Regions from separate parts of the Streptomyces sp. NPDC091280 genome, predicted to be linked through region 1. Evidence: riboswitches for the same ligand, from Rfam matches in the RefSeq annotation. Region 1 holds a riboswitch; each other region holds the start of a gene.

Region 1 (7,609 bases):
GAGGCCGGCGATCAGCTCCAGGAGGTCCAACTGGTGCTGGATGTCGAGGTGGTTGGTGGGTTCGTCGAGGAGGAGTTCGCGGGGTTGCTGTGCGAGGGCGCGGGCGATCTGGGTGCGCTGGCGTTCGCCGCCGGAGAGTGTGTGCCAGGACTGGTCGGCGCGGTCGGTCAGGCCGGTGCGCGCGAGGGCCTCGGTGACGGCCTCCGTGTCGGCCGTCGTGGCGGGTGTCCAGGCGCGGCGGTGTGGGATGCGGCCGAGGGCGACGACGTCGCGGACGGTCAGTTCGGTCTGGGTGTCGGCGTGCTGTTCGACGGTGGCGATCCGGCGGGCGGTGGCCCTGCGGCCGATCTCGGTGAGCGGGCGCCCGTCCAGGGTCACGACTCCGGCGGTGGGGGCGAGGACTCCGGCCAGAAGTCTCAACAGGGTTGATTTTCCTGAGCCGTTGGGACCGAGGAGGCCGACGGTCTCGCCGGGACGGAGGGTGAGCGTGACGTCGTCGACGACGACCTTGTCGCCCAGGCGCCGTACGACGCCGTCCGCGTGCAGGCTGATCATGTTCTGCTCCGTCCTCGGTAGAGCACGGCCACGAACGCCGGTACGCCGATCAGGGACGTGACCACGCCCACCGGAACCTCCTGGGGGTCGAGGACGGTACGGGCCAGGGTGTCCACCCACACCAGGAACACGGCGCCGGTCAGGGCCGTGACGGGCAGGAGGCGGGCGTGTCCGGCCCCGGTCAGCGCGCGGGTGGCGTGCGGCAGGACCAGGCCGACGAAGCCGATCGCGCCGGCGCAGCTGACCAGGGCGGCGGTGAGCAGCGCGGTCGCGCAGAGCAGGACCAGGCGGGTACGGGCGACGTGGACGCCGAGTCCGGCGGCGGCCTCGTCGCCGAAGGCGAAGGCGTCGAGGGTACGGGAGTGGCCGAGGCAGACGGCCAGGACCGCGGCGAGGACGACCGCGCACAGCGTCACCTGGCCCCAGTCGGCGCCGGTGAGCGAGCCGAGCAGCCAGAACAGCACACCCCGGGTGGTCTCCGCGTCGGCGGAGGTCAGGACGACGAACGAGGTGAGCGCGGAGAACAGTTGCATGGCCGCGACCCCGGACAGGACGACCCGGTCGGTGCTGCCGCCGAGGGTGTGGCTGAGCAGCAGCACCAGGGCGAAGGAGAGCAGCGCGCCGAGGAAGGCGCCGGCCGACAGGGACAGCGCTCCCCCGCCCACCCCGAGGACGACCACCGCGACCGCCCCGGTGGACGCGCCGGAGGAGACCCCGAGCACGAAGGGGTCGGCGAGCGGGTTGCGCAGCAGCGACTGCATCACCGCGCCGCACACCGCGAGTCCGGCCCCGCACACGGCGGCGAGCAGGGTGCGGGGCATCCGCAGGTTCCACACGATGCCGTCCCGCAGCGGCGCCAACGTGCTCTCGCCGAAGCCGAGATGGGCCGCGACGGACGCCCACACGTCGCCGGTGGAGATGTCGGCGGGCCCGATCGTCACGGCGACGGCGGTCGAGGCGAGCAGCGCGGCCAGTCCGCCGCCGGTCAACAGGACGGTGCGGAGGCTCACTTGTCGAGCCCGAAGTCGCGCAGACCGGCCGCGACCTTCTCGATCCCCTCGATGGTGCGAATGGACGGGTTCATCGCCTGCCCGCTCAGCAGGACGTACCGCTTCTTCTTCACGGCGGTCAGGTTCTTGGTGGCGGGGTTGGTCTCCAGGAAGCGGATCTTCGCCTTGGCGGTCTCCGCGGTCTGCTGCTTGCGGGTCAGGTCGCCGATGACGATGACGTCGGGGTCACGGTCGGCGACGGTCTCCCAGCCGATCTGGGGCCACTCGTCGTGGGTGTCGGCGAACGCGTTCTTCGCGCCGACGGCTCGGGTGATGGCGCCCGGAGCGCCGCAGCAGCCGGCCAGGTAGGGCGACTGGGAGTTGGCGAACCAGTACATGAGGGACACGTCGGACGCGTGCAGCCCGGCGGTGGCCGTGCGCACCCGTTCCTTCAGTCCGGCGACCACCGTCTCACCGCGCTTCTCGACACCGAACGCCCGTGCCAGATCGCGTATTTCGCCGTACACGGCATCCAGCGTGAGGGGTGTGGAGCGCGATCCGTCGCCGCCGCTGTCGTTGTCCTTGCCCGCCGAGCAGTCGGAGGGCGAGACGTACGTCGGTACGCCGAGCTTCTCGAACTGCCCGCGGGTGGCGACGCCGCCCTTGCCGAGGGTGGAGACGAACGAGGCGGTCACGAAGTCGGGGTCGGCGTCCAGGACCTTCTCGAAGGAGGGCGCGTTGTCGGCCAGCCGGGGCACGGACGCGTTGGCCTTCTCCAGGCCCTTCATCACCGGGTCGGTCCAGGTGGCCGTACCGGCCATGCGGTCGGCGAGGCCGAGGGAGAGCAGGATCTCGGTGGTGCCCTGGTTGAGGGAGACGGCCCGCTTCGGAGCCGACGTGAGGGTGACCTTGTCACCGCAGTTGTCGATGGTGACGGGGTAACCGGCGGCGGTCTTCCCGGTGTTCGCGTCCGACTCGTCGGAGGCGCCGCAGGCGGTGAGCAGGAGGGCGGACGCGAGGAGAAGGGCCGGAGTACGAAGGAGAGCGGGGGTGCGGAGCACGGGCATGCCTCAGGGGTCGGGGCTCGTTCGCGGAGCCTGGCCTACGGACGTCCCTCCGCGCGGGGGCGCGAAGGTGCCAGCAGGTCTTCGGACTCGGGTTCGTCCGGACGGGACGCCTTCCCGGTCTCCCAGTGGCGTGGTGTGCCCCGCCCGTCCCCCTCACCGCTGCGCGTCAGTTCCGGGTTCGCACCGGATTCCCTGGCCTCGGATGTGGCTCGACTGGCCCGATGAGGCTATCAAGATCGGCGTACGGCCGGTCCGTGCGATCGGTCACGGGGCGCGCTCGGCACATGGGGAATCCGTGGGTCGTCCCGTTCGCCTCCGGGCGCCCCACCACCGGACCACCCGTCACCGCGTAGGCCAGACGGAGCGGTCACAGCCCGGCTGAGTCTCTCCCCGAAGGCTTCACCGGACGCGAAAATGCCTGCGGGTCACTGCGAGCCTGCGGCCACCACGGCAGCCGTGATGGGTTCGAGCGCGGCGATCAGTTCGGTGAGTTCGGCCTCCGACAGGGCCTCGTACGGTGGGGTGGCGAGTTCGTCGGTCAGGGCTTCCACGCGCCGCTTGGTCTCGCGGCCCGCGTCGGTGAACCTGCCTTCGATGTCGACGAGCCCGCGCTCGCGCAGGCCGTCCATGACCGCGGCCAGTCGCTCTTTCGGCAGGTGATGGACGCGCCCGAACGACTCCGGCGGATGGATGCCCATGTCCAGCGCGGACAGCACATGGGCCTCCGTGCCGCCGATGCCCGCACCGACGAGAGCGGCGATGTGCCCGTCGCCGCGGTGCTCGCGCAGCATGGTCGCGGAATGCCACAGCCGGGCGACCGGGTCGCCCGGCACCGGGAGGCTGCGCATCCCGGCGTACATCACCCGGCCGACCATGGGCGCGTTGGTCGCGGCCTTGGTGGTCAGGTCAGCGGCGCGTACCAGGCCCGGGGAGTCGGCCAGTTCGTCACCGAGGATCCGCCGCAGTGAGGCCGCACTGCCCCGCTCGCGCGCGGCGAGGGACGCCTCGGGCGGAATCGTCTCCCAGGCACTCGGGATGTGCCGCGCGACCTCTCCGTCGGCGAAGTTGTAGAAGGCCGCGTGCACGACCTGTGCCGGCACCCGCCCCAGCGGTGCGGCACGGCTGGCGAAGTAGCCGTCCCAGTAGGTGCGGTGGCCGAGCGCGGCCAGTTCGTCGTTGCACTCGTCGGCGAAGAAGGTGACCAGGCAGATCGGCTCCAAGAGCTCGAACATGCGGCGGGCGATGTGGGTCATCGAATGCGGGCGCGTCTTGCTCATCGGTCTCTCCCTCTGCCAGGCGTGCCTGCTTTGACGGTCCGGCACACCGAAACTCATCGGCGTGCCGTGGACCCGCCCGTCGGTCACAGCCCGGCGATCCGGTACTCCGCCACGGTCGAATATGGGCAACGCCCTCTCCGCGCACGGCAGTTGACCTGGTTCCGGTCGGCGGGGCGGGCGCGGTCACTCCGGCGCGTGGTCGCCGAACGCGGTGACGGACAGGAAGCGGATGGGCAGGGTCACCAACTCCTGGGGGCCGTGGGGCCCTTCGCCGTCGAGTTGGAGGGCGTCGCCGGGGCGCAGGGTGTAGTCCGCCTCTCCGTGGCCGTAGACCATCTCGCCCTCCAGCATGTACAGGAGTTCGGTGCCGGGGTGCTGGAAGAGAGGGAAGACCTCACTCCGTTCGGTGAGTGTGACGAGGACGGCTTCCATCCGCTTGTGCGGTCCGCGCAGGGCGCCGAGCAGTTCGTAGAGATGTCCGACCCGGCTGCCCCGGCGCACGATGCGGGCGCCTTGCCCGGCCGGGACGAAGACGGCCTCGCGGTCGGCGTCGACGCCTCGGAAGAGCGCGGTGACGGGGATGCCGAGGCCGGTGGCGAGGCGGCCGAGCGTGGTGAGGCTACAGGAGGTCTGCGCGTTCTCGATCTTCGAGAGCATGGCCTTGGAGAGGCCGACACGGGCCGCGGTCTCGGCGATGGACAGGCCTGCGGCGGTGCGGTACTCCCTGACCTGGCGGCCGATGACGACTTCGAGTTCCAGGGCCCGCGCCGCCTCGACCGGGTCGATCTCCCGGTCGGGCAGCGCGGCGGCACGGTCCTGGAGGTCGGCGGCATCCCGATCAGTCGTCATGGTGGCCATTCTGCCGTGCCTGTTCAGAAGCGGACTCGCCCGACCGGGCCGGGTCCGCGGACGGTGGTGCGCCGTCCGCGGTGGCCCGGCTGCTAGGTCGTGGTGGACACAGTGCCGCGCGCGGAGTCGGCGGGAACCGCGTGCAGCAGGTCGTAGGCGCTCTCGGCGTGCAGGTGGACGTCGATCCCGCCCTCCTCCACCTCGGGGCGGACGCGCAGGCCCATCGTCTTGTCCAGGACCACGGCGATGATCCAGGTGACGGCGAAGGAGTACAGCAGGACGGCGAAGGCGCCCACGGCCTGCTTGCCGAGCAGGGAGAGGCCGCCGCCGTAGAGGAGGCCGTCGACGCCGTTGGGCGCGTCCGAGGTGGCGAGTACGCCGACGAGGAGGGTGCCGGTGAGTCCGCCGACGAGGTGGATGCCGACCACGTCGAGCGAGTCGTCGTAGCCGAATCTGTACTTCAGGCCGACGGCGAGCGCGCAGACCGCGCCGCCGATCGCGCCGAGCGCGAGGGCGCCGACCGGTGAGACCGCGCCGCAGGACGGGGTGATGGCCACCAGGCCGGCGATGGCTCCGGAGGCGGCACCCAGGGTGGTGGAGTGGCCGTCGCGGAGCTTCTCGACCAGGAGCCAGCCGAGCATCGCGGAGCAGGTCGCGGTGAAGGTGTTCAGGACGACTACGGACGCGGCGTTGCCGGCCGTGAGCGCGGAGCCGCCGTTGAAGCCGAACCAGCCGAACCACAGCAGGCCCGCGCCGAGCATCACCAGGGGCAGGTTGTGCGGTCGTTCGCCGCCCTTGGTCTCCTTGCGCCAGCCGATGCGCTTGCCGAGGACCAGGATCATCGCGAGGGCCGCCGCGCCGGAGTTGATGTGGACGGCGGTGCCGCCGGCGAAGTCGATGGCGCCGAGCTTGTTGACGATCCAGCCGCCGGTGACCCCCTTGCCGTCGAAGGCGAACACCCAGTGGGCGACCGGCAGATAGACCAGGGTCACCCAGATCCCGGTGAAGGCCATCCAGGCGCCGAACTTGATGCGGTCGGAGATCGCGCCGCAGATGAGGGCGGCGGTGAGAGCCGCGAACAGGGCCTGGAACGCGGCGAACACGGAGAGCGGGATCACCGCCTTGGGGTCGTCGGCCATGATGCCGTTGAGGCCGAGGTACTCGGTGACGTCACCCAGCAGGCCGGCTCCGCCGATCGAGTCGCCGAAGGAGGCGGAGTAGCCGTAGAGGACCCAGATGCAGCCCACCAGGGCGACCGAGCCGAAGGTCATCATGATCATGTTCAGTACACTCTTCGCGGCGACCATGCCGCCGTAGAAGAGGGCCAGTCCCGGCACCATCAGACAGACGAGTGCCGTGCTGGCGAGCATCCAAGCGGTACTTCCGGTGTCCATGCGCACGCTCCACGGAGAGGTCCAACAAAGGGAAACGGTGTTTCACCGCAGTAGACAGGTGGAGCGTTACGGGACGCTCACGCGCCGAATTAAGGGCGGGTTTCGGCCTTCAGCCGGAAGCGGGGGTGCGGTTCGGCCCGGCCGGCGGCCAGGTCGGCGGCCATCGCGCCGATGAGCGGGGCGAATTTCGCGCCGTGCCCCGAGCAGGGCGAGGCGATCACCAGGGGGCCGCGCCGGTCCAGGACGAAGTCCTCGTCGGGTGTGGTGGTGTAGAGGCAGGTGGCCTCGGCGACCGGGTCCGGGTCCAGGCCCGGCAGCCGGTCCCTGACGAACGCGGTGATCCGTGCCCGGGACGCCGGGTCGACGACGCCGGTACGGGTGTCGGCCGTGGTGGGGGTGCCCCGGTCGTGCTCGGCGACCTTGACGGCGGGCAGCGGGCCGCCGTCCCCGCCCGAGGGCAGTGCGAACACCTGCATGGTCGCGTCCTTGGAGACCATCACCGGCCAGCGGGCGGCCGGGTCCCGCTGCCTGAAGTGGAAGACCTGCTGCTGTGTCACCCGCAACTCGGGCAGTACGACGGGCAGTTCGAGGTCCGGGAGCCAGGAGCCGGCGGCCACGACGACCGTGTCCGCCGTGATCTCCCGCCCGTCGTCCGTCCGGATCCGGACCGTGTCCCCCGCATCGGTCACGTCGATGCCGACCACCCGGGTTTCCGTGATCACGCGGACACCCAGCCCGGCCGCCCGCCGCACACAGGCGGCGACCGTCGCGTCCGGGTCCACCACGCCCGCGTCCGGGTGGTACAGCACCGGACCGGTGAAGCGGACGAACGGCCAGCGCGCCGACGCGTCCCGGGCGCCCAGGAGTTCGTGCGGCACCCCGGCCGACTTCAGTACGGCGGCCAGGCCCTCCGGGTCCCGCCCCTCCCCCAGGTCGAGGCCACCGGTGGTCCGCAGCAAGGGAGTTGCGGTGTCGCGCTCCAACTCCCGCCACTCCTCGTACGCCCGGCCGGTGAGGCCGACGTAGAAGGGGTCCGCGTAGGCCCTGCGGAAGATCCGGGAGCTGCCGTGCGAACTCCCTTGCCGGTGGCCGATGTCGAACGCCTCGATCAGGGTGACCGGATGGCCCCGCCGGGCGAGCTGCCAGGCGGTGGCCGCGCCCGTCAGCCCGGCGCCGACGACGGCGATCACAGCCCGGCCCCCGGGATCCAGTCCGTGCCCGCGAGCGGGACGCGGGCCATCGCGGCGGCCTCGATGGTGAGGGCGACCAGGTCCTCGGGCTCCAGGTGCAGGAGGTGGGCCTTGCCGCAGGCGCGGGCGAGGGTCTGGGCCTCCATGGTCATCACCCGGAGGAAGTTGGCGAGCCGCCGGCCGGCGTCGACCGGGTCGAGACGGGCGGCGAGTTCCTCGTCCTGGGTGGAGATGCCGGCCGGGTCGCGGCCGTCCTGGTAGTCGTCGAAGTAGCCCGCGGCGGAGCCG
Region 2 (7,609 bases), on a different contig from region 1:
GGCGGTCGCCGTGCTCGGCGGTGTCCTCGTCGGCGTGCGCGCGGACGTAGTTGGACTCCGGGGGTTCCGGCAGCTCGGCCACGGCCCGTACCGCGTCGTCGATCAGCCCGACGACGTGCGGGAACGCGTCCCGGAAGAAGCCGGAGATCCGCACCGTGACGTCGATGCGCGGGCGGCCCAACTCCGTGACGGGGACCACCTCGAAGCCGGTGACCCGGCGCGAGGCGTCGTCCCAGACCGGGCGGCAGCCCAGCAGCGCGAGGATCTCGGCGATGTCGTCGCCCTGGGTGCGCATCGCGGAAGTACCCCACACCGTGAGGCCCACCGACTTGGGGAACTCGCCGTTGTCCTGGAGGTAGCGCTGCACGAGCGAGTCCGCCAGCGACTGGCCGACCTCCCAACTCAGCCTGGACGGAATGGCCTTGGGGTCGACCGAGTAGAAGTTCCGGCCGGTCGGCAGGACGTTGACCAGACCGCGGGTCGGGGACCCGGACGGGCCCGCCGGGACGTAACCGCCGTCCAGCGCCTTCAGGATGTGGTCGATCTCGTCCGTGGTGCGGGCGAGCCGTGGCACCACCTCGGTGCAGGCGAACTCCAACACCGCCACCGCGTCCGGGAGTTCGGTGCCGACGACGGCACGGACCAGCGCCGGGACGGCCGTGACCTCCCACTCCTGGGACTCCATGCCCTCCGCGAACCGGCGGCACAGCTGCTCCAGCAGATCGATCGCGTCGGCGGCCGAACGCGCCGGACCCGCCACGAGGTCCGTCAGCTCCACCGGAGCCTTCACGGGCGCGCCCGGCTCGGCCAGCAACTCCTTCTCGACCAGGCCGAAATGCTCCGCCAGCGAGGCCCGCAGTCCGGGCAGCGCGTTGGCCTGCCCGCCCCACACCTGCGAGGCGCGCAGTACGGCCAGCACGAGGTTCACCCGCGCCTCGCCGACCGGGCCGCCGCCCAGGATGTGCAGACCGTCGCGGATCTGCACGTCCTTGATCTCGCACAGATAGCCGTCGATGTGCATCACGAACTCGTCGAACGCCGCGTCGTCCGGCTGGTCGTCCACATGCAGGTCGTGGTGCAGCTCGGCCGCCTTCACCAGCGTCCAGATCTGCGCCCGCACGGCCGGTGCCTTCGCCGGGTCCAGGTCGGACACCAGGGCGTACTCGTCGAGGAGTTGCTCCAGCTTCGCCAGGTCGCCGTAGGTGTCGGCGCGTGCCATCGGCGGCACCAGGTGGTCGACGACCGTGGCGTGCCCGCGCCGCTTGGCCTGGGTGCCCTCGCCCGGGTCGTTCACGATGAACGGGTAGATCAGCGGGAGTTCACCGAGCACGGCGTCCGGCGCGCAGCCACCGCTCAGCCCAAGTCCCTTGCCGGGCAGCCATTCCATCGTGCCGTGCTTGCCCATGTGGACGATCGCGTCCGCGCCGAAGCTGTTGTCCAGCCAGCGGTACGCGGCCATGTAGTGGTGCGACGGCGGCATGTCCGGGTCGTGGTAGATCGCGATCGGGTTCTCGCCGAAACCGCGCGGCGGCTGGATCATGACGACGACGTTCCCGAACTGGAGGGACGCCAGCACGATGTCGTCGCCGTCGACGTAGAGACTGCCCGGCGGCTCGCCCCACGCGTCCACCATGCCCTGCCTGAGCGCCGGTTCGAGCTTGTCGAACCACGCCTGGTAATCCGCGAGCGGCACCCGCGCGGGCGCGGCGGCGAGTTGCTCCTCGGTGAGCCATTCCACGTCGTGGCCACCGGCGTTGATGAGCCGGTGGATCAACTCGTCGCCGTTGTCCGGGTGTCCGTCGACCCCGTACCCGGCGTCCCGCAGCGCGTCCAGCACCTGGATCGCCGAGGCGGGGGTGTCGAGACCGACCGCGTTGCCGACCCGCGAGTGCTTGGTCGGATAGGCGGTGAAGACCAGCGCGAGCTTCTTCTCGGCGTTCGGCTTGTACTTCAACTTCGCGTGCCGTACGGCGATCCCGGCGACCCGCGCGGCCCGCTCGGGGTCGGCGACGTAGACCGGGACGTCGTCCGGACCCTGCTCCTTGAAGGAGAACGGGACGGTGATCAGTCGCCCGTCGAACTCCGGGATCGCGACCTGCATCGCCGCGTCCATGGGGGAGAGGGCGGCGTCGGACCCGTCCCAGGCCGCACGCGACGACGTAAGGCAAAGCCCTTGCAGCACCGGCACGTCGAGGTCGGCCAGGGCGCCGATGTCCCAGGCCTCCTCGTCACCGCCGGCCGAGGCCTGCGAGGCGTGCGCACCGCCCGCCGCGAGAACGGTGGCGACCAGCGCGTCCGCCCGTCCGAGGATGTCGTAGAGCCCGGGGTCGGCACCGCGCAGCGAACCGCAGTACACGGCAAGGGCGTTGGCGCCCTTCGCCTCGATCTGCTCGCACAGGGTGTCCACGAAGCCGGTGTTGCCGGAGAGTTGGTGCGCCCGGTAGAAGAGCACGCCGACCGTGGGTCGGCCCTCGACGACGGCACGCTCGCCGTGCACCCCGAACTCCGGCATTTTCCGCGGCTCTTCGAAGCCCTCGCCGGTGAGCAGCACGGTGTCGGAGAGGAAGCGGGCGAGTTCGGTGAGGTTGTCCGGACCGCCCTCGACCAGATACCGCAGCGCCTCGGCCACCACACCCGCCGGTACCGACGACTCGGCCATCAACTCCGCGTCGGGGACCGTCTCCCCGCCCAGCAGCACGGTCGGGACGCCCGAGGCCTTGAGCGCGGCGAGCCCGTCCTCCCAGGCGCGCTTGCCGCCGAGCAGTCGTACGACGGCGATGTCCGCCCCTGCGAGGAGCGCGGGCAGCTCCTCGACGGCGTCCACGCGGGACGGGTTGCCGATCCGGTACCCGGCGCCGGAGGCACGGGCCGCCAGCAGATCCGTGTCGGCGGTCGACAACAACAACACTGTGCTCATGCGGGCGCTCCCGGTGGAATGAAAGGCAGTCCTTGTGGCGCGCCGGACTCGATGAGCCGCCACAGCGCGTCCGTGTCCGCGTGCTGTTCGATGAGGTCGCCGAGCCGGTCGAGCTGCTCCTCGCGCAGCCCGGCGAACGAGGTGTCGGCGGCCGGCACGAACCGGCGCCCCGCGGCGGCGGCCACCTCGCGCAGGAAGGCCCGCCGGAACCCGTCCGACTCCAGCGAGCCGTGCCAGTGGGTGCCCCAGGTCTGACCGACCCGGCAGCCGTCCAAGAAGGCGTCCCCGCCGGTGACTTCGGCGACCCCGTGATGAATCTCGTATCCCTCGACCCGCTCCCCGAGTGCCCTCCCCTCCGGCCGGGTAAGGATCTTCTCGGGGGCGAACCGGACCCTTAGGGGCAATACCCCGAGACCGTCGACCTGCCCCCGCCGGCTCTCGACCTCGTCGTCGATGTGCTCGCCGAGGATCTGGAAGCCGCCGCAGATGCCGAGGACGGGCCGGTGCTCGGCGGCCCGGCGGACGATCGCGTCCGCGAGGCCGCGCTCCCGCAGCCACTCCAGCGCCTTCACCGTGCCCCGGGTCCCCGGGATCACGACGAGATCGGCGTCGGCCAACTCCTCGGGCCGGTCCACGAACCGCACGAGCACGCCCGGTTCGGCGGCCAGCGCGTCCACGTCGGTGAAGTTGGACATGAGGGGGATCGCGCAGACCGCGACCCGCAGCACGTCCGCGCCGACCGGCGGCGCGGTGCTGGACTCGCGGACGGTCCCGCGCAGCGAGATCCGGAGCCCGTCCTCCTCGTCGATCCCGAGCCCGTGCCGGAACGGCAGCACACCGTACGTACGCCGCCCGGTGAGACCGCGCAGCATCTCCAACCCCGGCTCCAGGAGCGAGACATCGCCCCGGAACTTGTTGACGAGGAACCCGGCGACGAGCGCCTGGTCCTCGGGGGAGAGCAGCGCGACGGTCCCGAAGAAGGAGGCGAAGACACCGCCGCGGTCGATGTCCCCGACGACCAGTACGGGGAGTCCGGCGTTCCGGGCGATCCCCATGTTGACGATGTCGGTCCGGCGCAGATTGATCTCGGCCGGACTGCCGGCCCCCTCACAGATCACCGCGTCATACGTGCCCCGCAACTCGGCCAGGCAGTCCAGCACGGTGCCGAGCAGCGCCTCCTGCCGGCCACCGTGGTAGCCGCGCGCGCTCATCTCGCCCACGGGCTTCCCCATGAGCACGACCTGACTGCTGCGGTCGCCGCCCGGCTTGAGGAGGACCGGGTTCATCTGCGCGGTCGGCTCGATCCGGCAGGCCTGCGCCTGCATGGCCTGCGCCCGGCCGATCTCGGCACCCTCGCGCGTCACGAACGAATTCAGCGACATGTTCTGCGCCTTGAACGGCGCGACCTTCACGCCCTGCCGCACCAGCCACCGGCAGATCCCGGCGGTGACGACGCTCTTCCCGGCGTCCGAGGTGGTGCCCGCGACCAACAGCCCGCCGCCGCTCATGACTTGGGTCCCTTCAGCAGCAGCCGCCCGGCGACACTGACCCCGAGCGCGAGCCAGCCGACGCGCCGGGACAGCCGTACGGCTCGGTCGATGTCCGCCACGGCGACGGCCCGGCCGGCGCCGTTGAGCACGGGCCGGTGCTCGACCCGGCCGCCGTAGGAGAGCGTGCCGCCCAGCCGTACGCCGAGGGCGCCCGCGAAGGAGGCCTCCACGGGACCGGCGTTGGGGCTCGGGTGCCGGCGGGCGTCGGTGCGCCAGGCGCGTACCGCTCCGCGCGGGTCGTCGCCCGCGAGCGTCGCGAGGACGGCGGTGAGGCGGGCGCCGGGCCAGCCGGCCACGTCGTCGAGACGGGCCGAAGCCCAGCCGTAGCGGCGGTACTTGGCCGACTTGTGCCCGACCATGGCGTCCAGGGTGTTCACGGCCCGGAAGCCGAGCAGACCCGGGACACCCGCGACACCGCCCCACACCAGGGCGCCCACCACCGCGTCGGAGGTGTTCTCGGCCACGGACTCGACTACGGCGCGGGCGATCCCGTCCGCGTCGAGGGCCTGCGGGTCGCGCCCGCACAGGTGCGGGAGCCGGGCGCGGGCGGCCTCGATGTCACCGGCCTCCAGCGCCCGGCCGACGATCCCGGCCTCGCGCGCGAGGGAGGTCCCGCCGACGACCGCCCAGGTGGCGGCGGCGGTGAGGGCGGCAGAGGCCGTACGGGACGGTCGTAGGGCCGAAGTGGCCACGGTGGCGAGGGAGACGGCGCCGCCCACGCACACGGCGGTGTGCAGGGCGCCCCAGCCTCGGTGGTCGCGCCACAGCAGCTGTTCCACGGCACCGGCGGCGCGGCCGAACGCGGCGACCGGATGACCGCGGCGGGGATCGCCGAGCAGATGGTCACCGAGGAGGCCGGCGGCGGCGCCGTACGCGAAGACGCGATCGGCACGCATCGGCTCAGCCGGTCGCTACGGTCGCCGAGTCGGACACTGGGGCGGTCGCTGGGGCGTTCGCTGAGCTGGTACGGGACCTCGAACGGCAGCCGAGCATGGCGATATGTCCTCACTCAGGGTGTCCACGCCCTGGTTCGACGAGACCGGCGGTGAGAGTTCCTGGCTCCCGGGGTTGTCTACCCCGGTGACAGTGGCGGGACCGCGCCGGATTCGCACCGGCTTCCTCTCCTGCCGCCGTACATGGCCCCGGCAGTCCACCACGGGGTTGGAAGGGGCGTCAACTTGCCGTTGACCTGCGGGGGAGGAGTGTGCTGAGGCCCACACGCGGGGCGTCGGAGGGGCCACGCGCACGTGGGGTGCGGGACGGTGTCCGTCCCGCACCCCACGTGGGTCCAACTGGCGGCCGGTCAGGCCACGATGATGTAGATCCCGTACGCCACCGCCGCCACGCAGGCCGCGAAGCAGGCGTACGCGCCGGTCAGGGCGAGGGTCGCGGAGTCGCCCTGGGCGGTGGCCCGTTCGCGGCGCGAGAGGGCGGTGATGCCGAGGGTGAAGACGGCCACGAGGGCCACGGTGACCACGAGGCTGACGCCGAAGACGGAGCCGAGGGCTGCCCAGTCGATGTCCATGCTGATTCGTTCCTTCTGGTTCCTGCTGGTTCCTGCCGACGGGGTTCGAGGACTCAGACCGCGGCGGCCGGCGGGGTGGCCGTGTCGGGCGCCGCGGAGGCGGGGGCGGGGCTCACGGGCGGCGAGGGGATCGTCGCGGTGAGGCCCTCGGAGAGGGCGACGGACGGGGGCGGGGTGACGGCGGCGATGGCCGCGGTGACCACACCGGCCGGCTCCTCGAACTCGTTGACGTTCGAGGCGTCGACCACCTGGCGGCGGGAGAGCAGCCAGATGCCGGCGCTGGAGGCGACCAGGAAGACGGCCACCAACGCGGTGCCCCAGTCGCCGAGGTCGGTCACGGACTCGGCGAGCGCGCCGACCAGCGCGGCGGCCGGCAGCGTCAGACCCCAGGCGACGAACATCCGGGTGGCGGTCGACCAGCGGACGACACCGCCCTTGCGGCCGAGGCCCGCGCCCATCACGGAGCCGGAGACGGCGTGCGTGGTGGAGAGCGAGAAGCCGATGTGCGAGGAGGCCAGGATGACCGCGGCGGCACTGGTCTGGGCGGCGAAGCCCTGCTGGGGCCGGAGGTCGGTCAGGCCCTTGCCCATCGTGCGGATGATGCGCCAGCCGCCGATGTAGGTGCCCATCGCGATGGCGAGGCCCGCGGAGAGGATGACCCAGGTGGGCGGGTCCGAGTCGGGGGCGATGGAACCGCCGGCGATCAGCGCGAGGGTGATGATGCCCATCGTCTTCTGCGCGTCGTTCGTGCCGTGGGCCAGTGAGACCAGGCCGGCCGAGGCGATCTGGCCGACGCGAAAGCCCTTGTCGGCGGCCTTGCCGTCCGCGCCGCGGCTCAGCGCGTACGAGAACCTGGTGGCGAGCATCGCCGCGACACCCGCGACGATCGGGGCGGCCACCGCGGGCAGCAGCACCTTGGTGACCAGGACGTCGCCGTGGACCGCGCCGGTCCCGGCGGAGGCGATGGTGGCGCCGATCAGACCGCCCATCAGGGCGTGCGAGGAACTGGACGGCAGGCCGACGAGCCAGGTCACCAGGTTCCAGAGGATCGCGCCGACCAGGGCGGCGAAGATGACCTCGGGACGGATGCCGCTCTCGTCGACAAGACCCTTGGAGATCGTGTTGGCGACCTCCACGGAGAGAAACGCGCCCACCAGGTTGAGGGTGGCCGACATGGCCACCGCGACCTTGGGCTTGAGCGCACCGGTCGAGATGGTGGTGGCCATCGCGTTGGCGGTGTCGTGGAAACCGTTCGTGAAATCGAACGCGAGTGCGGTGACCACCACAATCGCGAGAATCAGCGAGAAGCTTTCCATTTACCCAGGCAATCGTTCGAGGTCATTGGCGCGTTGACCGTAGGCAACCTGGATGAACGGAAGATGAACTAAGGGGGTCTCTGGGGTGTCTGTACGGGCCGGTAACTCCGGGGTGGGCTTCTTTGGCGGTCTGCTTGGGTTGCTGGCCTTGTGCTTGGTCGGGTTGTGGTGGCCGCGCTTTCCGTCGTGCGGGTTGTATGCGATGCGGAGTGCGTGAATGGGTGCTGGTTGCCCATATGTACCTGTTTGGGTGCGCGGCTTCCGGCCTGAAGTGCTCCAGTCCGAGCGCGTGTTGAGGAAC
Region 3 (7,609 bases), on a different contig from region 1:
TCGGCTCGATACCGGCCGTACCGGCGCCGACGGGGCGCAGGGCCGCACCCGTCGCGGCGAGCACACCGAGCATCGCCACCGCTTTGGGGCCGAGCCCCGACTCCGCGACCGCCGCCGCCGCGACGGCGACGAGCAGCACGAGCAGCCCCGCGAACAGCCAGGGCGCGTCCCGCGCGTGCGCGGCGACCCGCGAACCGGGCGGGGCGAGGAAGGGCCAGGTGAAGGCCGCGACCCCGGTGACGGTGACGAGGGCGAGGGCGGCGGTGGAGCGGGGGGAGAGGGGGATCGGACCCACACCTGTGCTCCCCGTCCTCCTTGTCCCCGTCCTCCCTGTCTTTGTCCTTGTCCTTGCCCTTGTCATGCCAGGGCCTCCCGTACTTCGGCGACGGTCAGCCATCGCTGCGGGGCGAGGATCTTGGCCGTCTGCGGGGCGAAGGACGGGGACGCCACGACCACCTCGGCGGTCGGGCCGTCCGCGATCACCTCCCCGTCGGCGAGGAGGACGACCCGGTGGGCCAGTTCGGCGGCGAGTTCCACGTCATGGGTGGCCAGGACGATCGCGTGCCCCTCGGCCGCGAGCGCGCGCAGGATCGCCACCAGCCGGGACTTGGCCGCGTAGTCGAGACCCCGGGTCGGCTCGTCGAGCAGGAGGAGGGGCGGGCGCGCCGTGAGCACGATCGCGAGGGCGAGCGCGAGGCGCTGCCCCTCGGAGAGATCACGGGGGTGGGTGTCGTCGGTCACACCCGGGAGGAGTTCGCGGACGAGGGCCCGGCAGGTGCCCGGCTCGGCGTCCGCGTCCGTGTCGGCCGCCGCGCACTCGGCGGCGACCGTGTCCGCGTACAGCAGGTCGCGGGGCTCCTGCGGGACGAGACCCGCACGGCGTACGAGGTCCCGGGGCGCCGTGCGATGCGGGGTGAGGCCGCCCACCTGGACCGATCCGGAGGTGGGCGCGACCAGACCGACGAGGGTGTTGAGGAGTGTGGACTTGCCGGCGCCGTTGCGGCCCATGAGGGCGACGGTCTCGCCCGGGGCGATGGTCAGGTCGACGCGGCGCAGCGCGTCGACACCGGCGCGCCGGACGGACAGGGCCCGGACTTCCGCCGTGCGGGCGCCGGTTGGGGCGGTACTCCTGCGGGAGCGCCAACGGCCCTTCGCCGGCCGGGAGTCGGGGAGCCGACCGGTGAACGGGGCCGCGCCGCGCGCCGGTTCGCGTCCGGCCAGGCGCTCCCGCAATCCGTCCGCCCGGCGCCGCGCGTCCCGCACGGTGAGCGGCAGGGGCGTCCACCCGGCGAGCCGGCCCAGGGCCACGACCGGTGGGTGCACGGGCGACACCGCCATCACCTCCGCCGGGCCGCCCAGGACCGGCGGCGCGCCCGAGGCCGGGAGCAGGACGACCCGGTCGGCGTACTGGACGACCCGTTCCAGCCGGTGTTCGGCCATGAGGACCGTGGTCCCCAGGTCGTGGACCAGGCGCTGGAGGACGGCGAGCACCTCCTCGGCGGCGGCCGGGTCCAGGGCGGAAGTCGGCTCGTCGAGGACGAGGACGTCCGGGTGCGGGGTGAGGACGGAACCGATCGCGACGCGCTGCCGCTGACCGCCGGAGAGGGTGGCGAGCGGGCGGTCCCGCAGTCCGGCGAGGCCCAGCAGATCGAGGGTCTCCTCGACGCGACGGCGCATCACGTCCGGGGCAATACCCAACGACTCCATGCCGTAGGCGAGTTCGTCCTCGACCGTGTCCGTCACGAAGTGGGAGAGCGGGTCCTGGCCCACCGTGCCCACCACGTCGGCGAGTTCACGCGGCTTGTGGGTGCGGGTGTCGCGGCCGGCGACCGTGACCCGGCCGCGCAGGGTGCCGCCGGTGAAGTGCGGCACCAGCCCGCTCACCGCGCCGAGCACCGTGGACTTGCCGACCCCCGACGGGCCGACCAGCAGGACGAGTTCGCCCTCCGGGACCTCGAAGTCGATTCCCCGGACGGCGGGTTGTGCGGCTCCGTCGTACGTCACGGAGACATCCTCGAAGCGGATCATGACGGTTCCCTGGAGGTGAGTGACGCGGGGGCCAGGCCCAGCAGTACGGCAGCGGCCGGCCAGAGCGGAAGGGTCGGCGCGACGAGCGGCACCGCACCGGGAGTGAGCGCGCCGGGGTCCAGGACGGAGGCGGCGGTGAGCAGCGCGGCGACCGCCGCCCCCGACCCGGCGACCAGCCACGCCCGCCGGTCCCACGGGTCGGGGCGGTAGCGGGTGCGCAGCGTACGACGGCCGCCGAGCCGCAGCCCCGCCGCCGCGGCGAGGACTCCGGCGAGCAGCAACGGCAGCCCGTAGCCGCCACCTTCGGCCGTGAGCAGTCCGTACGTCCCCGCGCACACCCCGAGCAGCCCGCCCAGCGTGAGGGCGCTCGTCGTGCGCCGTACGGAGGCGGGCACCTGTGCGCTGCGGCCGTAACCGCGCGCGTCCATCGCGGCGGCCAGGGCGACCGAGCGCTCCAACGCACCCTCCAGGACCGGGAGTCCGACCTGGAGCAGGCCGCGCGGGCCGCGGTCGGGACGGCCACGGAGGCGGCGGGCGGCGCGCAGCCGGCGGACGTCGGCGACGAGGTTCGGGGCGAAGGTGAGCGCCACGACCACCGCGACACCGGTCTCGTACAGGGCGCCCGGCAGGGACTTCAGGAGCCGTGCCGGGTTCGCCAGGGCGTTCGCCGCGCCGACGCAGACGAGCAGCGCGGCCAGTCTCAGACCGTCGTAGAACGCGAAGGCCAGGCCCTCGGCGGTGACCTCGCCGCCCAGGCGGATGCCCTGCGCCCAGTGGGGGAGCGGGACTTCGGGGAGCGTGAGGAGGGTGTGGGTGCCGGGGACGGGCGAGCCGAGGGCTGTCGCGAAGAACAGGCGGACGAGGAGGACGGCCAGGGCGAGTTTCGCGAAGGCGGCGTAGGAGCGGGACCAGGGGGCGGAGGTGCGGTGCGTCGCCACGACGTAGGCCGTGACCGTGATCAGGAGGGTGAGGAGGAGGGGGTTGGTGGTGCGGGTGGCGGCGGTGGCGAGCCCCAGGGACCAGGTCCACCAGGCGCCCGGGTGGATGGAGTCGGGCCCGCTCCGCTCACGCATGTCCGCGCCTGCGGGCCTGCCACACCGCCGCCGCGGCCAGCAGCGCGATGACCGCCGCGCTCGCCGTCAGACCCAGCGCGTGGTCCTCGTGGTGTGCCGGGGTGGTCTGTTCCCCGCAGCCCTGGTCCGGGTAGCCGTCGATCGCGCACAGCAGGGCGTTCGGGTCGTAGCGCAGCGGCTTCGCGACCGCCGCGAGCGCCTCTGCCGTCGTGGCGTCGGGGGAGACGGTGGCGCAGGCGGTACGGCGGGCGGGCGGGGTCTCCTCGGAGGGCGCGTCGGACGCCGTGCCGAAGTCGATGACGAGAGCGACGCGCTTCTTCCCGTCCACGGCCGGGGATTTGGCGCAGATCGACGTGAAGTCGACTGCCGGGCCCCGGGGTTGCCGCGCGTCGGCCGAGTCCTCGCTCACCGCGAAGCGGAAGCCCTGCACGTCCCCGTCGGCGGGACGGCTGGTGGCGGGGCCCTGGGTGGCGTACGTCCAGTGGGTGCCGGTGCGGTCCCAGAACGACCAGTAGCGGTAACCGGCCGCCTGGGCGGGGGAGTTGGCGGCGACGGCGAGCACGAGCGCGGTGAGCAGGAGGACGGGGACGCGGACGGGGGAGGGGCGGCGGGTCACTGCTGCCGCCCACGCCCGCGGCCACGGACGAACAGCACGGCACCGGCCGCGGCCACGACCAGGAGAGCGCCGCCGACCGCCCAAGCGACCTCCGAGGAACCATCGTTGCCGTCGGAGGCCGCCCTGACCTCCGGGCCGGTCGCGTTCAGCAGGGAGACGAGGTCCTGGCCGCCGAAGTCGTGGACGTCGGCGCCCTTCGCGGTGGTCGCCACGAACACGAGCTGCGCGTAGGCGGCCGGACCTCCCCGCGCGGCCCACGCCTTCGCGTGGGTCTCCAGCCAGCGCAGCGGCTTCGCGGCCTGGTCGTGCAGGCCGAGCGACGACAGCGCGACGACCGCGTCGGCCGTGTTGCCGTAGTCGGGCTGCGGCTCGGCGCCCGGGAGGGCCGTGGTGAGGTGGCCGTCCTTGGCCAGGGCCCGGGTGAGCCAGCGGGCGCCGTTGCGGCTCAGCGTCGTCCCGGAGGCGCCGGAGTCCGGCCGCGCGCAGTCCGCGGGGGCCCCGGCGTCGTCCCGCCGGCTCCCGGCGAGCGACTGGCCGGCCAGGCCGAGCACGGCGGCGGCCGTCGCGTCCGCGTTGGCGACCAGCCCGCCCTTCTTGTCCGGCTGGTAGGCGAAGGCGCCCGCGTCCGTACCGCCGTCGCAGGGCAGCGCCAGCTTCCGGAGAGCGTCGTAGGGGGACTTCCCGTCCTTCCGGACGTTCGGCACGGTCACTCCGGCGGCGCCGAGCGCGTCCATGACGACGCCGGTGGAGTTCGCGTCACTGGCACCGCCGGGGGAGTATCCCCAGCCGCCGTCCGGGTTCTCGACGGACTTCAGCCAGGCGACGGCCCTGGCCACCCGCGCGTCGTGGGAACCGGCCAGCGCCGCGAGGGCCTGTACGGCGGCGGCCGTGCTGTTCGTGTCGACCACGACCTTGGCGTCGCACGCCTTGCCGGGGTCGGCCCGGAACGCCGCGAAGGCCCCGTCGGCGCACTGCTGCCCGGCCAGCCACGCCACCGCGCTGTCGGCGGGCCGCACACCCACCGCGTCCTGCGCGAGCAGGGCCAGGGACTGACGCCACACGCCGTCGTAGGTGGGGTCGGAGGTGCCGTAGAGCCCGGCGGGTATCGCGACGGAGGGCGACGGGGACGGACCGGCGGCGGCGACGGGTGTCGCGGCGCTCACGGTGACGGTGATGCCGACGGCCAGGGCCGCGGCGCTGCGGCGGACGTTCATGATCGGCGGATGCCTTCCCCTACGGGGAGCAGGGCAGCACGGGAACACCCCCGGGCGGCTCGGCTCCGTATTCCTCGACGGCGCGTGCGAGCCGGTCACGTACCGTACGGGGCGGTCCGGCTCACCGGCCCCGGAGGGACGGATCACGGTTGCGGGTCAGCGCCGGAATTGCACCGGCTTTCCCCCGTACGGGTGTGATGACGACCCGGTCACTCTACGGGGAACCTGGGTGTCGGCTGTGGGGAGGGGGTGCCCGGCCGCGGTCGTGCGGTCACCAGGCCGGCCGGAGCCGGTCGACGGCCGGTCCGGTCCGGAACCGGTCTCAGACCCGGACCGGCGCCCCCGCCCCGACCCCCGTCGGCTGGCACAGGACCAGTGCCAGGTCGTCGGTGGGCGGTCCGCCGGTGTGGGCGAGCAGGCGTTCGTACAGGGCGTGCAGTGCCGCGTCCGGTGTCGGTTCGCTCAGCGCCGTCGCGCACTCGGTGAGCAGGGCGAACGGGGTGCCGTCGAGGGCGCGGGACTCGGTGAGGCCGTCCGTGTAGAGGAGGAGGCGGTCGCCGGGCTGGAGACGGACCCGGTACTGCTGCGGGTCCGGGCACAGTCCCAACGGCAGTGCCGGGACCCGGGGTTCGAGGAGTTCCAGGCGCTGCCCGGAGCGCAGGGGCGCCGGATGGCCGCAGTTGACGAGCCGCACCTCGCCGGGACCGAACTCGGCCAGCACCGCCGTGACGAAGTCCTCCGGACCGAGACCGGGCGCCAGCCGGGCGTCCAGCGCCTTCGCCAGGGTCGTCAAGTCCGGTGCCGTAGAGGCGAGTTCACGGAACCCGACGAGTGTGTCGGCGGCCGTCCGCAGCGCGTCGAGCCCGTGCCCGCGCGCGTCCCCGACCAGCACCCGCAGACCGTACGGCGTCACCGCGAGGTCGTACAGGTCGCCGCCGACGGAGGACTCGGGGTGCGCGCAGTGGTAGCGGGTGCTGACCTGGGTGCCGGAGAGGGTGCGGGAGACGGGCCGCAGGATCGCCTCCTGGGTGATCCGGGCCACCTCCCGCGCCTCCGCGAGCCGCGCCCGCAGCCGGCCGTGCCGCCGTGCCGCGTACACACCGCACGCGCAGCCGACCAGCAGCGCGCCCCAGCGGACGGCGAACCCGGCGTTCAGCTGCGCGTCCGAGCCGAGGCCCGCCGCCAGCGCGAGCAGCACCGTCCAGCAGCAGACCAGGAGGGTCCGGCGGGCGCCCAGGAAGGTGGCGGCCATCAGCGGGCCGAGCGCCAGCAGCGGCAGGACCGGCTGCACCCGGCCGATCAGCAGGCCCGGCGTGGCCGCCAGCAGACAGCCGGCCGGTGCGACGAGCAAGCGACCGCCCCCGTTCATCGTGTTCATGCCTCTCGCGTCTTCATGTCCCTCATGTCCCCATGTCCCCCGCGTTCACGTCATGACGATCGCGGAATTCGCGGCTCCGTACCTGCCGCACGGGGGAGTTGACCGGCCCTCGATCACAAGTCGTCCGACCGGGACGACGAATGATCGAAAAGGGTGGCCGTTCCGGTGGCCTCAGGGCTTTTCCGGACAGCCGTGGGCGCGGTTCCCGGACCCGCGCACGCCGTCGCCGACGTACGGACACACTGGCCTCGTGCCGGACAGGACCGACCGGGGGAACCCGCGCGACGCCGACAGCCATGGGAGCGATGGGAGCGATGGGAGTCATGCGAGCCATGGGGACCATGGGAACGACAGGAGCCATGGAAGCCACGGAAGCCATGGGGACCACCATGCGGGCCATGGGAATCTGCCGCCGGAGACGCCGGGTTTCGTCGGGCGGCGCGTCGAACTCGACCGGCTGCGGGCCGCGTTGGACCCGGACACCGGGTCTGCCCGGCCGGTCAGTGTCGTCGGGGTCGGCGGCGTCGGCAAGACCCGGCTCGCGCTGCGTGCGGCGGCGCGGGTCCGGGACGCGTATCCCGACGGGGTGTGGCTGACCGAGCTGTCCCCCCTGCGCACCTCCGGACTCGTGGATCTCGCCGTCATGGAGACTCTCCGGCTCGTCGACCAGTCCACCCGGCCGGTGATCGACGTCATCGCCGAATGGGCCCACGGCAGAAGGCTGTTGCTCGTCCTCGACTCCTGCGAACACGTCCTCGCGGACTGCGCCAGATTCACCGCCGCGCTCCGCTCCCGCCTGCCCGGACTGCGCCTCCTGCTCACCAGCAGGGAACGGCTCGCACTGCCCGGCGAGGACGTCCTGCGCCTCCCGCCGCTGCCCGTGGACGACCGCCCCGGCGCCCCCACCGGACCAGGCGCCGGTGACGCCGTGGAACTGTTCGCCGAGCGCGCCGCAGCCGCCGGACGCCCGCTGCCCGCCGACGATCCGGCCGTCCGCGCGACCGCCGTGGCCGTCTGCCGCCGCCTCGACGGCATCCCGCTGGCCCTCGAACTGGCCGCCGCCCGCCTGACCGAGCTGACCCTCGACCAGCTCCACACCCGCCTCGACCAGCTCCACACCCGCCTCGACCAGCTCCACGCCGGCCTCGGCGAACGCCTGCCCGTCCCCCCGCCCTTACCGTCCTTACCGGACCCGTCCGCCTTACCGTCATCGCCGGACCCGTCCGCGCCGCCCGTCCCCCCGCTCTCGTCCTCGCCCCTCGACCTGCTGGTCTCCGCCCCGGGCGAACGCCCGCCCCGC
Region 4 (7,609 bases), on a different contig from region 1:
CCGCTGGACCGGATGACCGTGTCGATGACGATGAACGGCGCGGTGCTGCCCGTGCTCGCCCTCTACATCGTGGCGGCGGAGGAACAGGGCGTACCGCCCGAGAAGCTGGCCGGGACCATCCAGAACGACATCCTCAAGGAGTTCATGGTCCGCAACACCTACATCTATCCGCCGAAGCCGTCGATGCGGATCATCTCCGACATCTTCGCCTTCACCTCGCAGCGGATGCCCCGCTACAACTCGATCTCCATCTCCGGCTACCACATCCAGGAGGCGGGCGCGACGGCCGACCTGGAGCTGGCGTACACCCTCGCGGACGGTGTCGAGTACATCCGGGCGGGCCGGGCGGCGGGGATGGACGTGGACGCGTTCGCGCCCCGGCTGTCGTTCTTCTGGGCGATCGGCATGAACTTCTTCATGGAGATCGCGAAGCTGCGGGCGGCCCGGCTGCTGTGGGCCAAGCTGGTCCGGCAGTTCGACCCGCAGAACGCCAAGTCCCTCTCCCTGCGCACCCATTCGCAGACCTCGGGCTGGTCGCTGACCGCGCAGGACGTGTTCAACAACGTGACGCGTACGGCGGTGGAGGCGATGGCGGCCACGCAGGGCCACACGCAGTCGCTGCACACCAACGCCCTGGACGAGGCGCTCGCCCTGCCGACCGACTTCTCGGCCCGTATCGCCCGCAACACCCAGCTCCTCATCCAGCAGGAGTCCGGCACCACCCGGGTCATCGACCCGTGGGGCGGCAGCGCGTATGTCGAGAAGCTGACCTACGACCTCGCGCGCCGGGCCTGGCAGCACATCGAGGAGGTCGAGGCGGCGGGCGGTATGGCCAAGGCGATCGACGCGGGCATCCCCAAGCTCCGCATCGAGGAGGCCGCGGCCCGCACCCAGGCGCGTATCGACTCCGGGCGCCAGCCGGTCATCGGCGTCAACAAGTACCGGGTGGAGACCGACGAGGAGATCGACGTCCTCAAGGTCGACAACTCCTCCGTGCGCACCCAGCAGATCGAGAAACTGCGGCGGTTGCGCGCCGAGCGCGACGAACAGGCCACCCAGGACGCGCTGCACGCGCTGACCCGGGCCGCCGAGGGCACCGGCAACCTGCTGGAGCTGGCGGTGGACGCGGCCCGCGCGAAGGCCACGGTCGGTGAGATCTCCGACGCGCTGGAGAAGGTGTACGGGCGCCACGCCAGCCAGATCCGTACGATCTCCGGTGTGTACCGCACCGAAGCCGGCGAGTCCCCGTCCGTCGAACGCACCCGCGCCCTGGTGGCCGAGTTCGAGGAGGCCGAGGGCCGCCGCCCGCGCATCCTGGTCGCCAAGATGGGCCAGGACGGCCACGACCGCGGCCAGAAGGTGATCGCGACCGCCTTCGCCGACCTCGGCTTCGACGTCGACGTCGGCCCCCTCTTCCAGACCCCCGGCGAGGTGGCCCGGCAGGCCGTCGAGGCGGACGTGCACGTCGTCGGGGTGTCCTCGCTGGCCGCCGGACACCTCACGCTCGTACCGGCGCTGAAGGAGTCGCTCGCCGAGGAGGGCCGCGAGGACATCATGATCGTGGTCGGCGGGGTGATCCCGCCGCAGGACGTGCCCACGCTCCTGGAGATGGGCGCGGCGGCCGTGTTCCCGCCCGGGACGGTGATCCCGGACGCGGCCTACGACCTGGTCGAGCGGCTGGCCACCGACCTCGGGCACACCCCGTGATCGATGTCGACACCTATGTGAAGGGCGTGCTCGACGGCAAGCGGGCCCTGGTGGCCCGCGCCATCACCCTCGTCGAGTCGACCAGGCCCCAACACCGCGTCATGGCACAGGAGTTGCTGACCGAGCTGCTGCCGCACAGCGGCAAGGCGCGGCGGATCGGCATCAGCGGGGTGCCGGGCGTCGGCAAGTCGACGTTCATCGACGCCTTCGGCACGCTGCTCACCTCGCTCGGGTTCCGGGTCGCGGTCCTCGCCGTGGACCCGTCCTCGACCCGGACGGGCGGCTCGATCCTCGGCGACAAGACCCGCATGGAGCGGCTGGCCGTGGACCCGGCGGCCTTCGTCCGCCCCTCCCCCACCGCGGGCACGCTCGGCGGCGTCGCGAAGGCGACCCGGGAGTCGATCGTGGTCATGGAGGCGGCGGGCTACGACGTCGTCCTGGTCGAGACGGTGGGCGTCGGCCAGTCCGAGACGGCCGTGGCCAACATGGTCGACTCCTTCCTGCTGTTGACCCTGGCCCGCACGGGCGACCAGTTGCAGGGCATCAAGAAGGGCGTCCTGGAACTGGCGGACGTCATCGCCGTCAACAAGGCGGACGGCCCGCACGAGCGCGACGCGCGGGGCGCGGCACGGGAGTTGGCGGGCGCGCTGCGGCTGATGCACCCCGCCGACGCCGCCTGGACCCCACCGGTGCTGAGTTGCAGCGCCCGCGAGGGCACCGGCCTGGACACGGTGTGGGAGCGCCTGGAACAGCACCGGTCGCTGCTGGACTCCACGGGCCGGCTGGCCGCCAAACGCCGTGCGCAGCAGGTGGACTGGACGTGGACGATGGTCCGCGACGAGCTGCTGGGCAGGCTGCACGCCGATCCGGCGGTGCGGGCGCTGGCGCCGGATCTCGAACGCCGGGTGCGGGAAGGCGAGTTGACGGCGACCGTGGCGGCGGAGGAGATCCTGCGGGCCTTCGGATCCGGGTCCGGCTGAGCGGCCGGCCGACGGCCCGAAGATCGACGTATCCGCCCCGCACCCTCTAGGCTGGTGCACGCAGCTGGTTCGCCCCGTCCGCCAGGCGGGATGCGTCGTAAGAGGGAACCCGGTGGGAATCCGGGACTGCCCCGCAGCGGTGAGTGGGAACGACCGCCGTCATAAGCACTGGACCCGAACAGACCGGGCCTGGGAAGCGACGGCCAGTAGGTGTCCTCCGGTTTCCGGAGGGCGGGCCCGCGAGTCCGAAGACCTGCCCGTTGCCCGTACGCGACCTGTTCGCGCGCGGACATCCCGGTGACCTCGTGGGCGGGTCGGCGAACACACCGGACGGACGGTCACCCGACCGCCGCCGTCCGGTCCGTCATCCCTTCGCGCCCTCGTCCCGTCGTCCGGGATCTCAGGGATTCATCTCGCGAAGGAGATCTCCGTGACCACCAAGACCGCAGCCGCGGCAGCACGCGCCACCGTGTACGGCTACCCCCGCCAGGGCCCGGACCGGGAACTGAAGAAGGCGATCGAGGGCTACTGGAAGGGCCGCGTCGACGCCGACACCCTCCGGGCCACCGCCGCCGGACTGCGCCGCGCCACCTGGCGGCAGCTGGCCGAGGCCGGCCTCCACGAAGTGCCGACCGGCGACTTCTCGTACTACGACCATGTCCTGGACACCAGCGTCATGGTCGGCGCGATCCCCGCCCGCCTCCGTGCCGCCGTCGAACTCGACGCGCTGGACGGGTACTTCGCGATGGCGCGCGGCACGCAGGACGTGGCGCCGCTGGAGATGACGAAGTGGTTCGACACCAACTACCACTACCTGGTGCCCGAGTTGGGGCCGGACACGGTGTTCACCGCCGACTCCGGCAAGCAGGTCGGCGAGTTCCGTGAGGCGCTCGCGCTGGGGCTCACGGCCCGCCCGGTCCTCGTCGGCCCGGTCACCTATCTGCTGCTCGCCAAGCCCGCGCCCGACGCGCCCGCCGACTTCGAGCCGCTGACCCTGCTGGACCGGCTGCTGCCCGTGTACGCCGAGGTGCTGGCGGATCTGCGGGCGGCGGGCGCGGAGTGGGCGCAGCTCGACGAGCCCGCGCTCGTGCAGGACCGCACCCCGGCCGAACTGAACGCCGCCGAGCGCGCCTACCGCGACCTCGGCGCGCTCACCGACCGCCCGAAGCTGCTGGTCGCCTCCTACTTCGACCGGCTCGGCGACGCCTTGCCGGTCCTGGCGAAGGCTCCGGTGGAGGGGCTGGCGCTGGACTTCACCGGGGCCGGGGCCGCCAACCTGGACGCCCTGGCCGCGGTGGGCGGGCTGCCCGGGAAGCGGCTGGTCGCCGGAGTGGTCGACGGCCGCAACATCTGGGTCAACGACCTCACCAAGTCCCTTGCCGTACTGGGCACGTTGCTCGGTCTCGCCGACCGGGTCGACGTGGCCGCCTCCTGCTCCCTGCTGCACGTCCCGCTCGACGCCGCCGCCGAGCGGGACATCGAGCCGCAGCTCCTGCGCTGGCTTGCGTTCGCGCGGCAGAAGACGCGGGAGATCGTCACCCTCGCCCAGGGCCTGGCCCGGGGCACCGGCACGATCTCCGCCCAACTGGCCGCGAACCGCGCCGACCTGGCCTCCCGCGCGGGCTCCCCGATCACCCGGGACCCCGCCGTACGGGCCCGTGCCGCCGCCGTCACCGAGGCCGACGCCCGCCGCTCGCAGCCGTACGGCGAGCGGACCACCGCCCAGCGGGCGCGGCTCGGTCTGCCCCTGCTGCCGACCACCACGATCGGCTCCTTCCCGCAGACCGCCGAACTGCGCACCGCCCGCGCCGACTTGAGGGCGAACCGGATCGACACGGCCGGGTACGAGGAGCGCATCAGGGCGGAGATCGGCGAGGTGGTCTCCTTCCAGGAGAAGACCGGCCTCGACGTCCTGGTGCACGGCGAGCCCGAACGCAACGACATGGTCCAGTACTTCGCCGAGCAGCTCACCGGCTACCTCGCCACCCGGCACGGCTGGGTCCAGTCCTACGGCACCCGTTACGTCCGGCCGCCGATCCTGGCCGGTGACATCTCCCGCCCCGAGCCGATGACGGTCCGCTGGACGACGTACGCCCAGTCGCTCACCGCGCGCCCGGTCAAGGGCATGCTCACCGGGCCGGTCACCATGCTCGCCTGGTCCTTCGTGCGCGACGACCAGCCGCTCGGCGACACCGCCCGGCAGGTCGCCCTCGCCCTGCGCGACGAGGTGAACGACCTTGAGGCGGCCGGGACTTCGGTCATCCAGGTCGACGAACCGGCACTACGCGAGACCCTTCCGCTGCGGGCGGCGGACCGGGAGGCGTATCTCGCGTGGGCGACGGAGGCGTTCCGGCTGACCACCGCCGGGGTCCGGCCGGACACCCAGATCCACACCCACATGTGCTACGCCGAGTTCGGCGACATCGTGCGGGCCATCGACGACCTCGACGCCGACGTCATCAGTCTGGAGGCGGCCCGCTCCCACATGCAGGTGGCGCGCGAGCTGGCCGGGCACGGCTATCCGCGCGAGGCGGGACCCGGCGTGTACGACATCCACTCGCCGCGCGTGCCCGGCGCGGACGAGGCGGCGGCCCTGCTGCGCAAGGGACTTGAGGCCATCGCGCCGGAGCGGCTGTGGGTCAATCCCGACTGCGGGCTGAAGACCCGCGGCTGGCCCGAGACCCGCGCGTCGCTGGAGAACCTGGTCACGGCGGCCCGTACGGTCCGGGAGGAACTGGCGGGTTCCTGACCCGAGGGACGAACGGGGCGGGGTCGGCCGGGGGAACCCTCCCGGTCGGCCCCGCCCCGCAGGGCAGCGCAGGGGGGGACGATGGCCGTACCCCCTGTCCGGAGAACTGGAGCGAGCGAGTGACCAGCCGCATCACCTTGATCACACCGGCGTCGAACCGGTCCCTGCGGGAGGCCCGCTTCGACGACGGCAGTCCGCTCGACCCGAGTGGCCGCACCCGCGCCGAGGCGTCCGCCAGCCGGCTCGGGGCGGCCGACCGGGTGCTGGTCTCCCCCACCGCGCGCTGTCTGGAGACGGCCGCCGCCCTCGGTCTCTCGGCCGTCCCGGAACCGGCGGCGGCCGGTCTCGACATGGGCCGCTGGCGGGGTCTGACCCTGGACGAGGTGATGGCGCGGGAACCGGACGCGGTGATGTCCTGGCTCACCGACCCGGACGCGGTGCCCCACGGCGGGGAGCCGGTGCGGGCGCTGTGCGAGCGGGCGGCCGGATGGCTGGCGGCCTCGGCGGCGGTCGAGGGGCGGACCCTCGCGGTGGTGGAGCAGGAGTTCGTACGGGCCCTGGCGGTCACGGTCCTCGACGCGCCCGGACCCGCCTTCTGGCGGCTCGACGTACCGCCGCTGACCGCGACCGAGCTCAGCGGACGCTCCGGGCGATGGAACCTGCGGCTCGGGCGGGAGCTGGAGTCCGAGGGCCGCTGACGCGGGGAGCGGGGTCTCCGCCGTGGCCACCGGGGCCGGGGCGCGCGCCGCTCACCACCTCAGGTGCAGTTCGTAGGGGGAACGGTGGATCATCGTGGGCCGCATGACCACCGGACGGTCCGCCGCGAGCCGCAGACCGGGCAGTCGGCGCGTCAACTCCTCCAGGGTGAGCCGCAGTTGCTCCCGGGCGAGCTGGGAGCCCGGGCAGCCGTGCACACCGAGGCCGAAGGCGAGATGGCGGGCGACCGGGGAGCGGGTGATGTCGAAGGTGTCGGCGCGCGGGTGGCGCCGCTCGTCCCGGTTGGCCGCGCCGAAGGCGATGAACAGCTGTGCTCCGGCCGGGAGTTCGGTACCGGCGAGGACGAGCGGCCGGGTGGTGGTCCGGCGGAAGCCCTGGAGCGCGGTGTCGTAGCGGGCCGCCTCCTCGACGGCCGCCGGGATGCGTCCGGGTTCGGCGCACAGCAGCTCCCACTGGCGCGGGTGGCGGAGCAGATGCAGCACGGTCGTACCGATGAGCGCGGTGGTGGTGAGGTGTCCGGCGATCAGCAGGTTCTGGAGGTCGGATACGAGTTGGTGCCGGTGCTCCAGGGTCAGCGGGCCCTCGGCGACGGAGGCGACCAGCTCCGAGCAGAGGTCCTCGCGGGGCCGCCCGTGCCGTTCGCGCGCGTACCGGTCGAGGGTGTGCTGCATCGCGACCACGTCCTGGGCGGCGGCGACCTGCTCGGCCTCCGCCAGCGGACGGAACAGCAACTCCTCGGCGCGGTGGCCGCCGTGGACGACTCCGGGCACATCGGCGGGGTCCAGGCCGACGATCCGCCCGATGACATCGCCGGGGAGCCGCCTGGCGTACGCCGACATCAGCTCGACGTGCCCGTCCCCGGCGAAGGCGTCCACCAGGGCGGCGGCGCGCTCGGCGGCGTAGGGCAGGACGGCCGTGACGCGGGAGGGGGCGAGGCCGCGGACGATGGGTGCGCGCAGCCGCTGGTGCCGGGCGCCGTCCGCGGTGACGACGACCGGCCGCCCGCCGAAGCCGCCGCCGAGGACGGCGAGCGCGGCGGGCGAGGGCAGCACGTCGGGCCGTAGCGCGAGGGCCGAGGAGAAGTCGTCGGGGCGGCGCAGGACTTCGCGGACGTCCGCGTCCCGGGCCACTAGCCAGGCGTCGAGTTCGGGGACGTGGGTGAGGCCCTCGGTCTGCCGGGCCCGCGCGTAGTAGGGGTAGGGATCGCGCTGCAACTCGTCGAGTCCGGCGTGCGGTTCGCGGTCCACGGGACGCCCTCCGGCCGGTGGTGCGGTGCGGGTCGGGCTCATGGTGCCGTACGCGCACGCGGTGCGGAAGGGAGGTTTTGGGCAGCGTCAGAACACCACGGTCCAGCCTTCCCGCGCGGCCTGGTCGGCGGTGTACGAGACACCGTGCGCCTTGAGGCCGCCCGCGTCGAGGAGGGTGATCTCGCCTCCCTGGTTGCCGAGTTGGACGC

Evidence for each region. Region 1 has a riboswitch for cobalamin ahead of ACIQPR_RS33400 (ABC transporter substrate-binding protein). Riboswitches for the same ligand answer to the same signal wherever they lie in the genome.
Region 2: another riboswitch for cobalamin. It lies ahead of ACIQPR_RS32485 (cobalamin biosynthesis protein); the one in region 1 lies ahead of ACIQPR_RS33400 (ABC transporter substrate-binding protein).
Region 3: another riboswitch for cobalamin. It lies ahead of ACIQPR_RS29180 (prenyltransferase/squalene oxidase repeat-containing protein); the one in region 1 lies ahead of ACIQPR_RS33400 (ABC transporter substrate-binding protein).
Region 4: another riboswitch for cobalamin. It lies ahead of metE (5-methyltetrahydropteroyltriglutamate--homocysteine S-methyltransferase); the one in region 1 lies ahead of ACIQPR_RS33400 (ABC transporter substrate-binding protein).

What each region holds. Positions count from the first base shown of each region.
Region 1 is NZ_JBIVUZ010000012.1:137,248-144,856, reverse strand. Features, by position in the region: gene ACIQPR_RS33410 (ABC transporter ATP-binding protein) at 1-555, opposite strand, end outside; gene ACIQPR_RS33405 (FecCD family ABC transporter permease) at 552-1,565, opposite strand; gene ACIQPR_RS33400 (ABC transporter substrate-binding protein) at 1,562-2,611, opposite strand; cobalamin riboswitch at 2,666-2,844, opposite strand; gene ACIQPR_RS33395 (MarR family transcriptional regulator) at 3,037-3,888, opposite strand; gene ACIQPR_RS33390 (helix-turn-helix domain-containing protein) at 4,072-4,737, opposite strand; gene ACIQPR_RS33385 (ammonium transporter) at 4,830-6,131, opposite strand; gene ACIQPR_RS33380 (FAD-dependent oxidoreductase) at 6,221-7,321, opposite strand; gene ACIQPR_RS33375 (FMN-binding glutamate synthase family protein) at 7,318-7,609, opposite strand, start outside.
Region 2 is NZ_JBIVUZ010000011.1:392,248-399,856, forward strand. Features, by position in the region: gene cobN (cobaltochelatase subunit CobN) at 1-2,917, opposite strand, end outside; gene ACIQPR_RS32480 (cobyric acid synthase) at 2,914-4,425, opposite strand; gene ACIQPR_RS32485 (cobalamin biosynthesis protein) at 4,422-5,363, opposite strand; cobalamin riboswitch at 5,496-5,638, opposite strand; gene ACIQPR_RS32490 (hypothetical protein) at 5,771-5,992, opposite strand; gene ACIQPR_RS32495 (anion permease) at 6,046-7,308, opposite strand.
Region 3 is NZ_JBIVUZ010000010.1:150,055-157,663, reverse strand. Features, by position in the region: gene ACIQPR_RS29200 (ECF transporter S component) at 1-361, opposite strand, end outside; gene ACIQPR_RS29195 (ABC transporter ATP-binding protein) at 358-2,028, opposite strand; gene ACIQPR_RS29190 (CbiQ family ECF transporter T component) at 2,025-3,101, opposite strand; gene ACIQPR_RS29185 (SCO2322 family protein) at 3,094-3,717, opposite strand; gene ACIQPR_RS29180 (prenyltransferase/squalene oxidase repeat-containing protein) at 3,714-4,931, opposite strand; cobalamin riboswitch at 5,024-5,155, opposite strand; gene ACIQPR_RS29175 (PP2C family protein-serine/threonine phosphatase) at 5,254-6,309, opposite strand; gene ACIQPR_RS29170 (ATP-binding protein) at 6,779-7,609, shown strand, end outside.
Region 4 is NZ_JBIVUZ010000004.1:283,333-290,941, reverse strand. Features, by position in the region: gene scpA (methylmalonyl-CoA mutase) at 1-1,707, shown strand, start outside; gene meaB (methylmalonyl Co-A mutase-associated GTPase MeaB) at 1,704-2,687, shown strand; cobalamin riboswitch at 2,736-2,963, shown strand; gene metE (5-methyltetrahydropteroyltriglutamate--homocysteine S-methyltransferase) at 3,118-5,436, shown strand; gene ACIQPR_RS14580 (histidine phosphatase family protein) at 5,556-6,134, shown strand; gene ACIQPR_RS14575 (cytochrome P450) at 6,186-7,400, opposite strand; gene ACIQPR_RS14570 (DUF2278 family protein) at 7,488-7,609, opposite strand, start outside.